One region of the Priestia sp. D3YE.R1 genome, then DNA from elsewhere that is predicted to be linked to it. Evidence: predicted binding sites of a transcription regulator. Region 1 holds the regulator's gene; each other region holds the start of a gene.
The links. The regulator Rex, encoded in region 1, represses fermentation and respiration genes when NADH is low (regulators of the CRP and FNR family bind a similar motif). The targets are predictions, from matches to a motif close to TTGTGAAATATTTCACAA.
Positions count from the first base shown of each region.

Region 2: a site for Rex is predicted at 1,997-2,014, ahead of ACOZIR_RS26080 (cytochrome ubiquinol oxidase subunit I). Genes of this name have one in related genera too.
Region 3: a site for Rex is predicted at 1,399-1,416, ahead of ACOZIR_RS18575 (ubiquinol oxidase subunit II). Genes of this name have one in related genera too.

Region 1 covers NZ_JBLTHW010000017.1:5,076-8,337, reverse strand. Annotated here, with positions in the region: gene ACOZIR_RS28080 (CPBP family intramembrane glutamic endopeptidase) at 1-451, shown strand, start outside; gene ACOZIR_RS28075 (YdiK family protein) at 448-675, shown strand; gene tatC (twin-arginine translocase subunit TatC) at 702-1,457, opposite strand; gene tatA (twin-arginine translocase TatA/TatE family subunit) at 1,473-1,658, opposite strand; gene ACOZIR_RS28060 (redox-sensing transcriptional repressor Rex) at 1,712-2,350, opposite strand; gene ACOZIR_RS28055 (ABC-F family ATP-binding cassette domain-containing protein) at 2,809-3,262, shown strand, end outside.
Region 2 covers NZ_JBLTHW010000008.1:63,064-66,325, reverse strand. Annotated here, with positions in the region: gene cydB (cytochrome d ubiquinol oxidase subunit II) at 1-491, opposite strand, end outside; gene ACOZIR_RS26080 (cytochrome ubiquinol oxidase subunit I) at 478-1,884, opposite strand; gene ACOZIR_RS26075 (threonine/serine exporter family protein) at 2,185-2,640, opposite strand; gene ACOZIR_RS26070 (threonine/serine exporter family protein) at 2,655-3,262, opposite strand, start outside.
Region 3 covers NZ_JBLTHW010000003.1:44,953-48,214, forward strand. Annotated here, with positions in the region: gene ACOZIR_RS18565 (AtuA-related protein) at 1-72, shown strand, start outside; gene ACOZIR_RS18570 (chitobiase/beta-hexosaminidase C-terminal domain-containing protein) at 101-1,198, shown strand; gene ACOZIR_RS18575 (ubiquinol oxidase subunit II) at 1,605-2,543, shown strand; gene qoxB (cytochrome aa3 quinol oxidase subunit I) at 2,545-3,262, shown strand, end outside.

The DNA.
Region 1 (3,262 bases):
TGGTCAAGCTGTAGCAGGTATGATTGAGCACGCTCTTGGCATTACCCAAGTATCTGAAAACACACAAAATATTGTTAATCTTGTTAAAGCAACGCCGTTCCTTATTGTCGTTACGTCTGTTATTGGACCAATACTAGAAGAGATTATTTTCCGAAAGATTATTTTTGGTTCTCTTCACAAACGATACAATTTCTTTATCTCTGCATTTATTAGTTCCCTTATTTTCGCTGCGGTACACTGGGATTTTAAACATTTACTTGTGTATACAGCCATGGGATTTGTATTTGCATTCCTTTATGCAAGGACGAGACTAATTGTTGTACCTATTATTGCTCATGTTTTGATGAATACAATCGTTATTTTATCTCAAACTATTTTTGCAGATAAAATTATAGAAATGCAAAAACAAGCAGAACAAATGCAGTTCATTTTTGGAGGCATGTTTTTATGAAGAATATCCCTTTAACACGAGGGTTTATTTATATTATTATGGGGATTTTATTCACCTACTTGGCAATTCAAAATGCCCAGGAAACCGTCTGGAATTTCCCCACAATCTTATTTGCACTCGTAGCCGCATTCGATTTCAGGTTTGCGGTTCGCATCTTTATCTTGCACTACAAAATTAAAAAATTGCAGCAGCAATATAAAAATCAAGATGATTCATCCAAATAAAAAAACCACTGTTTCAGTGGTTTTTTTTACATACTAACATCTTCTCTTTCTTGCTCTGCCCTTGCCTTTAACACTTTGCGATACGAAATGCGGGAAATAATGATGCTGATTTCATACAAAATTAAAAGCGGCACTGTCACCATCATGTGCGAGAGCAATTCCGGTGGTGTAATAAGTGCGGCAATAACTAGCAGTACGAAATAGGCATATTTTCGAATTTGAGATAAAAACATAGGCGTTATAATTCCTAAACGCGTCAAAAACATAACGACGACAGGAAGCTGAAACAACAAGCCAAAAGGCAGTGTGAGCTGCATTAAAAAAGAAAAGTATTCATTAATGCCAATCACTTGGTTTACATTCAGCTCATCCGAAACGCGCGTCATAAAATCAACGACAAATGGAAACAACACAAAATAAGAAAAAGAGACACCGCCGATAAAGAGAAAAATGGAAACAGGAATATATCCAAGCGTTACCTTACGCTCTTTTTCATATAAACCAGGACTAATAAATGCCCAGAGTTGATACAGTGCAACAGGAGCTGCAAGTACGCAGCCGATAATAACAGCAAATTGCATATAAATCTTAACTGGATCTGTTAACCGAAATGCATTCATCGTTAAATTCTTTGCCTCATCAGCATGCTGTAAATAGACAATAACCTTATCCGCTATAAAAAAGCCGCCAATTGTGGCAATCACAAAGAAAAATAAAACAATTAAAATGCGTTTTCGCAGCTCTCCTATATGATCATATATTGACATTTCTTGTTCGGTCATACTATGATCACCCTTTTACTCTTTGTCATCTACTTGACGCTGTTTATCTTTTTCACGATCTTCTGATGCACCGCTAGCGGCATGCTTAAACTCTCTAAGCGTTTGGCCCACTGATCTTCCTAGCTCCGGTAACCGTTTCGGTCCAAAAATAAGCAGTGCTACAATCGCAATAATAATCCAACTGCCTGCTCCAATCCCCATATTCCCACTCTCCTTATTAATTTAGACTTAAGGAAATCGTAACACAGTCCGCCTTATTCAACAGGATAATTTTTCAAAAAGTAGACAAGCGACTGTAATTCTACAGCAAGATCAATATGATGGAGTCGAATCTCATCCGGTACGTTTAAGCGTGCAGGAGTAAAGTTTAAAATCCCTTTAATTCCGCAACTCACTAAACGATCGGTAATTTGCTGAGCAACAGTGGCTGGAACGGTTAAAATCGCTACTGAGATGTCATCACTCATATAATCTTCCAATTGGTCAAGGTGATAGACTGGCACGTCGCCTACTTTCGTACCGACTTTATCTTCTATCACATCAAAAGCGCACTCAATTTTAGTGTTATTATTTTTAATAAAATTATAATTTAAAAAGGCCGTTCCTAGATTCCCTACGCCAATCAGTGCTACTTTCGTTACTTCATCTTGGTCTAACGTTTTACGGAAAAATGTAAGTAAATAATTCACATTGTAGCCGTATCCCTTTTTTCCTAATGCACCAAAGTAAGAAAAGTCCCGACGAATAGTAGCAGAATCCACTTTCACTGCCTCACTTAACTCTGCTGACGACACACGCTGTTTACCAGAAGCATGCAAATTTTTCAAAAAACGATAATAAAGCGGCAATCGTTTAGCCGTTGCTTGTGGTATTTTTAATTGTTCAGTGTTCACGTTGTACCCCCTCAGTTCATGTATGTCATTACTAACATTTTCAAGTCATATTGCATTACCTTTCACAAAGCATCAACCGCTTTGAGGTAGCGCTTCCAATTCTCTCTCTTTTCTCTTGTTTTATATATACTCCGCTTCAAACCTCGACGGCTTTTGTCTATCCAGCACTACTTAAAGTCGATAGCTAGAACGAAGCAATTAGCCCTTCAAAGGATCGGTTTGGTAGTCATGACGGGTTTTTTACATCCATCATATATAAGTTCAGAGATGCACTTATCTCTTATTTTAACATAGTATCCTGTATAAAATGTGCAGGTAAAATCATTTTATTTCATGAATCAAAACATTCGCTTCATCATTTGTCCTTGTCCCTCTACAAATTACAAACGCTTGTAGGAAGAACTTGTAGTTAAAAATGTGTTAAAATACACTATGGATATACTACTAGAGGTGAAAAAATGATTATTCTACAATTGAACGGTATTACAAAATACTATGGGGCAGAACCCATTTTATCGAATATAAAGTTAGAAGTACAATCAAAAGACCGCATTGCCTTAGTGGGACGAAACGGTGCTGGTAAATCAACTTTATTAAAAATTATTGCTGAGCAGCTTTCCTATGACAGCGGAGAAATTATTAAACCTAAGGGTGTTTCCATTGATTATATGGGACAAGATACAGTTCTTGAGTCAACACTCTCCATATGGGAAGAAATGATGACTGTCTTTGCTCCATTAAAGAAGATGGAAAAAGAATTACGTACGCTTGAAACGAAGATGGGTGATCCAGACATTTTTAATGATTCAGTTCAATACGAAAAACTAACCAAAGAGTACGATCAGCTTCAAGTAACGTTTAAAGATTTAGGCGGCTATCAATATGAAGCGGATACACGATCTATTCTTCACG
Region 2 (3,262 bases), on a different contig from region 1:
GTTATGGTATATAGATTCACAATATCCGAAAAGCCGGCATTCATTTGCATGTTGCTTTCAACAGGCAAGCCTTTCATTAGTGCTGAAAATAAGATGCCAAAAATGAGCGGTGGAAAAAGACTTCCGAAGAATATCACCCAATCCCATGCATTTTTCCACGCTTGTTTTTCAACTTTTCCTCGAAATTCAAATGCTACACCGCGTCCGATAAGGGAAAGCAAAAGAAGAACGAAAAGAACATATGACCCGCTTAATAGCGTCGCATACCAGTTTGGAAAAGCAGCAAACATAGCACCGATTGCTGAAATTAACCAAACTTCATTTGCATCCCAAAAAGGACCGATTGTATTAATAAAAGCTCGTCGCTCTAAGTCGTTTCTTCCTAAAAAACGAGACACCATTCCAATCCCGAAATCAAAGCCTTCTAAAAAGATAAAACCAACAAACAGAATGGATACTAGTAAATACCAGAATTCATTAAGAGAAAACATTGTATCCCTCCTTTGTAAACGGATCAGTTGATGTTACTTTTGTATGTGCTTCGTGATCATGATCTGGACCTTTTTTAATTTCTTTAATAAATAAGAACACCATAATCACAGCTAAAATTAAATAAAAGAACGAAAACGAGATAATAGAAAACAACAGTTCACCTGCTGTTACACCAGGAGACACGGCATCTTCGGTTTTCATATAGCCAAATACAACCCACGGCTGACGGCCAATCTCTGTCATAATCCAACCTGCTGAGCTTCCAAGGAACGGAAAGGCAATGGCAATCGTCATAATACGTAAAAATAGTTTGCTTTCTTGAAGTTTTTTACGAGAAAGCAAGTACGTACCCCAAATGCCCAATGCACATAATACGCCACCTAGACCAGCCATAATGCGGAAACTCCAAAACGTTGTGCGAACGGGTGGAATATAATTTCCTTCCCCGTATTTCGCCGTATACTGCTCCTGCAGCTCGTTCATTCCAGGAACCGAACCTGAAAACTTACCGTATGATAAGAAGCTTAATAAGTAAGGTATTTTGATTTCACTCGTATTTTTCTTTTCATCAGGGTGAATATTTGCTGTTACCGTCCAAGCACCTGGACTTCCGCTGTTTTCCCATAACCCTTCACTTGCCGCCATTTTCATCGGCTGTGTTTTGACTAAATATCCAGCCTGTTCATGACCAGATAGCGCAATTCCTACACCTGAAATTAACCCTACAAGGATAGCAACTTGAAATGATTTTTTGGCAAAAGCCACATGTTTTTTCTTTAAGAGCATAACGGCACTGACACCCGTGATAAAAAAGGCGCCTGTTGCAAACGAACCTAAAATTGTATGAGGGAATTCAACCCACAGCTGACCGTTTGTTAACAATTTAAAGAAGTTATTCATTTCTAAACGGCCATTATTCAGCTCCATTCCGACCGGATGCTGCATAAAAGAATTAGCCGTTAAAATAAAGAACGCTGAAAAGATAGTACCTAGACTAACAAGCCAAATACATAGGCAGTGCAGCCATTTAGGCAAACGATCCCACCCGAAAATCCACAGTCCAAGGAAAGTGGACTCCATAAAAAACGCTAGCAGTGCTTCAATAGCAAGCGGCGCACCGAATACATCTCCTACAAACCGTGAGTACTCTGACCAGTTCATGCCAAACTGAAATTCTTGTAAAATACCTGTTACGACTCCGACAGCAAAGTTAATCAGGAATAAGTGCCCCCAAAACTTTGCCATCTTTTTATACTGTTCATCTTTTTTTACTACGTACATCGTTTCCATGATCGCTACTAAAAAGACAAGGCCGATAGACAGCGGTACAAAGATAAAATGAAACAGCGTCGTTGATGCAAATTGAATACGTGATAGTATGACTGTATCCATCTTCTTTCTCCTTTCATATATAAGAACATTCATCGTTTCCATAGATACTTTGCTCATTTCTGAGCATCTTTTACTTATATTGTGAAACATTGAGCATAATAATTCGAGAAATATGCTCAATATTTCACAAACATATGTAATGTCTCTCTTTCTATTTACATAGTATAGTCTATTTTTTTAGCTGTGCACGTACATTTTTTGAACGTTTTTAGACTAAAACGTGACTTTCTTGTGACAAAAAAGTGAAGGATCCCTTTATTTTTTCATAAAAAAAGCACGCTCTGATTTGAGCTTGCTTCTCTACGGTCGATATTTTGCTTTGGCATTTAATTTAGATTGACGAATGATTTGGTTAATGACTTCAGAAAATACAATACCAATGGCAATTGAACCTGAAATCATAAAGGCCTTTGCTGCAAGACTAATGGCTTCATTATAGTTATTTTCTACAAAGTTACGCATGGCATCGTATGCTGTTCCCCCTGGAACGAGCGGAATAATACCTGCTACGGTGAAAATAATGATCGGTGTGCGATAAATTTTTGCGTAAATTTGACTAATAATAGCAATAAAGAAGGCCGATGCAACGGTGCTTGGAATTTCATCTACACCATAGAACGTTAGCAAATAGTAAATGAGCCAGCCAATCATTCCGACAAATCCACTTTTTAATAATGATTCACGTGGAACATTAAAAATGATCCCAAACGCTGCTGAAGCAATAAAACTTGTAATTATCTGCTCTACGATATGCATATGATGCCTCCCTCCTATAGAAGCGTAAATACAATGGCAATACCTGCACCAATAGCGAATGCCGTCAGAAACGCTTCTGCTCCTTTTGATAATCCAGACAGTAAATGTCCCGCCATTAAATCTCGCACTGCATTGGTAATGGATAAGCCAGGAACGAGAGGCATAACGGATCCAATAATAATTTTATCAATTTGCGTGCCCAGTCCTGAAGCGACTAAAAGAGCTGATAAAAGGCCAATAACTAACGAAGCGGTAAACTCAGCAAAAAAGCGAATCGGAATAAGACGATGGAAATACACCACGGTTAAAAATCCGAGACCTCCTGAAAACATGGCTGGAATAAAGTCCGTCCATAAACCTTGAAACATGATTAAAAAGCATCCGCTAGAAATGGATGCAGCTGCAAGTTGAACCCATAGTGGAAAAGCTACGTTCGTTGCTTCAATTTCTTGTAGCATTTCATACGCTTCCTCCAAGGAGATGTTTCCTTGACTGATTGTTCTTGAGACGCTATTTACCATGGTTACTTTTTTCAAATCGGTCGTTCGTTCGGAAATACGAATTAACTTCGTTTTCGTCGGTTCTTTCGTTTCAAGTGAAAACATAATCCCTGTTGGCGTCA
Region 3 (3,262 bases), on a different contig from region 1:
ACTTCTTTAGGAATGGATACGCACGGAAAGAGTTTAAGTTATGCCCTTCTAGAAATGGAAGTAGACATTTGAATAATAGTATAAAGGAGGTACTTTATCAGTGAACAATACGTCAATACAAAAAGTTCTAAGTTTTATTACTGTAGGAGTTCTTATTCTAGCTTTCTTTCCTTTAAATATTGTTGCGGCAAAAGAAGAAAATAATTATAGAAACGTAAAAAAACCAACCTCTTCAGTTTTATCAGGTACTTATTATTTGGAGCAGAAGGTTGAATTAAAGACAAACACACCAGGGGCGAAGACTTACTATACACTTGATGGGAGCACTCCAACTACTAAAAGCACTCAGTATACAAATCCAATCATTATTAATAATGATACGGTGCTTAAAGCAATTTCCATAAGAGGAAACGCGAAAAATAAAAATCAAAAGAATCATAGTGATCTAGCTATATTTACTTATTCATTTGAAAGTAGAGAATCTATAGCTACTCAATTTTTATCATTCACTTATAAAACAATGCCCTACCGACTTTATGTGCCTAAAGACTATGATTCTACAAAATCATATCCCTTGGTGCTATTTTTACATGGAGGTGGTGAACGAGGAAATGATAATAAAAAACAGCTTCTTGGCAACGACGGAGCTATCGTTTGGGCTTCACCAGAAAATCAACGAAAGCACCCCGCTTTTGTTTTAGCTCCTCAAGCTCGTAATGTACCAAGCGGAGGCTTTACCGTTACAAGAGACGATAACAATAAAGTCGACTTAGCAAAAGTATTCGAAACATCAGAGGATTTAAAAACGGCTTATGAAATTCTACAAAGTGTAAGAAAAGCCTACAATATAGATAGTAATCGCCTTTATTCTACAGGACTATCTCAGGGAGGGTTTGGCACATTTAACTTAAATATAGAACACCCTAATTTGTTTGCTGCTATGGTTCCAATAGCGGGAGGAGCCAATCCAGCTAAAGCGCACCTTCTTACCCACAAACCAATATGGGCATTTCATGCTGAAGACGATTCTGTTATTCCTGTTACCTATTCAAGGAATATAATAGAGGCTATAAAGAAAGCTGGGGGGCATCCACTATATACGGAATATCCTAAAGAATTAAAGTATGATCATGCTTCATGGGTTCCCACGTATCAAAATCAGAAAATGATTGATTGGATGTTTCAGCAGGTCAAATAAGCAAATCAGTAAATGTTAAAGCTCAATACTTCATCTAATACTTATGAAAAACTCTTTCAGTTAATAAAAACTGGAAGAGTTTTTTGCTTTTATTAGGCTAGTCACAAGGCAATGCTGACCCTCCTCTTACACACCACATTTACCCAAATATGTGACGAATTTATGGTAAAGGCGTTCAAACTACATAAAAATCGCTTCAAGTGTGATAAATATCACACCCTTTAACAACACAACATGATAATTTTTTAGGAGTAAGCAATATGTCATGACAAAATTCAATATGTTAGGAGGTTTTTAGCCTTTTGATCTGTTGAGATGCATCTCTAATATGAACGTTTATATACCATTATTATGTACAGAGATTTAGAGGAAGGGAGCCTGAACTTAGGTGAGAAAGCAAAAATCAATGCATATTAGCAAGTTAATCATTCTCTCCGTATTCATTACAATTTTTTTAGCAGGCTGTGATAATCGTTATTTGATTTTAAATCCTCAGGGGGCGGTGGCTCAAAAAGAATACCATTTAATTATTTTTTCCATATTTTTATGCACAATTGTCGTTATTCCTGTTTTAGGTCTGCTTGTGTATATCGTTTTACGCTACCGTGATAAGCCTGGAAACAAGGCTCCGTATCGACCAGACTGGGACGATAGCAAGCGTCTTGAATTTATTTGGTGGGGAATCCCCATTATTATTATCGGCATTTTAGGTTTCGCTACGGCCAAGACGACTTATGAATTAGTAGATCCGCCGAAAAAAGATGTAAAGCCGCTAACGATTGAAGTAACGTCTCTTGATTGGAAATGGTTATTTCAATATCCGGATCAAGATATTGCGACAGTCAACTATGTCAAAATTCCAAAAGATGTGCCCGTTCAATTCGTGCTAACGTCAGACGCACCTATGAATTCTTTTTGGGTACCTCAGCTGGGAGGACAATTATATACCATGCCGGGAATGGCCATGGGGCTTTGGCTGCAAGCTGATCACAAGGGAGAATATTTTGGTTCAGGAGCGAATTTTACGGGTGAAGGGTTCGCCCATATGAACTTTAAAGTTAAATCTACATCGACAAAAGAATTTAATCAGTGGGTAAAACAAGTAAAAGAAACAGCACCAGCTTTAACAAAAGCTGATTATAACAGTCTTGCAAAACAAGGTCTTTCTTTGGAGAAATCGTATTCTACCATTCCTAAAGGTTTGTTCCAAGAAATTGTCATTAAAAATGGCGGTCAATATTATAGTCAGCATCACCATATGAAAAATGAAGATATGAAGACCATGAATGTGGCTTCTGATGAACAAGCACATACACAGCACAAGCACCAGGAAGGAGGAAAATAAGTTGTTAGACAAATTAAAAGATTTTTCATCTCATTTTTTTGTGACAGGGGAGCCGATGATTTACGGAGCAGATGTCGCCATTTTGTTAACACTAGCCGGTATTATTTTTGTTCTTACATATCTTAAAAAGTGGAAGTGGCTATGGCGTGAATGGCTCACAACGGTGGATCATAAGAAAATTGGAATCATGTATATGCTCTCTTCATTGTTAATGCTGTTTCGAGGCGGAGTAGATGCATTATTAATGCGTATGCAGCTAGCATTTCCCCAGTGGCATTTTCTAGATTCTAATCATTACAATGAAATTTTCACTACGCACGGAACCATTATGATTCTATTTATGGCAATGCCGCTTATGTTTGCTTTCTTTAATATCGTTGTGCCGCTTCAAATTGGAGCAAGAGATGTCGCCTATCCTTTTTTAAACGCGGTAAGCTTTTGGCTATTTTTCTTTGGCGCCATGCTTTTCAATTTGTCGTTTGTAATCGGAGGCTCGCCAGATGCAGGGTGGCTAAGTTATCCGCCGCTTTCTGGCATGCAGTTCAGTCCTGGACCAGGTCAAGATTTTTATATTTGGGGCATTCAAATATCAGGTATTGGCAGCTTGGCTTCTGGAATTAATTTCATTATGACCATTTTAAAAATGCGTGCGCCCGGTATGAAACTTATGCATATGCCGCTATTTACGTGGTCTGTTCTAGCAAGCTGTATTATTATCA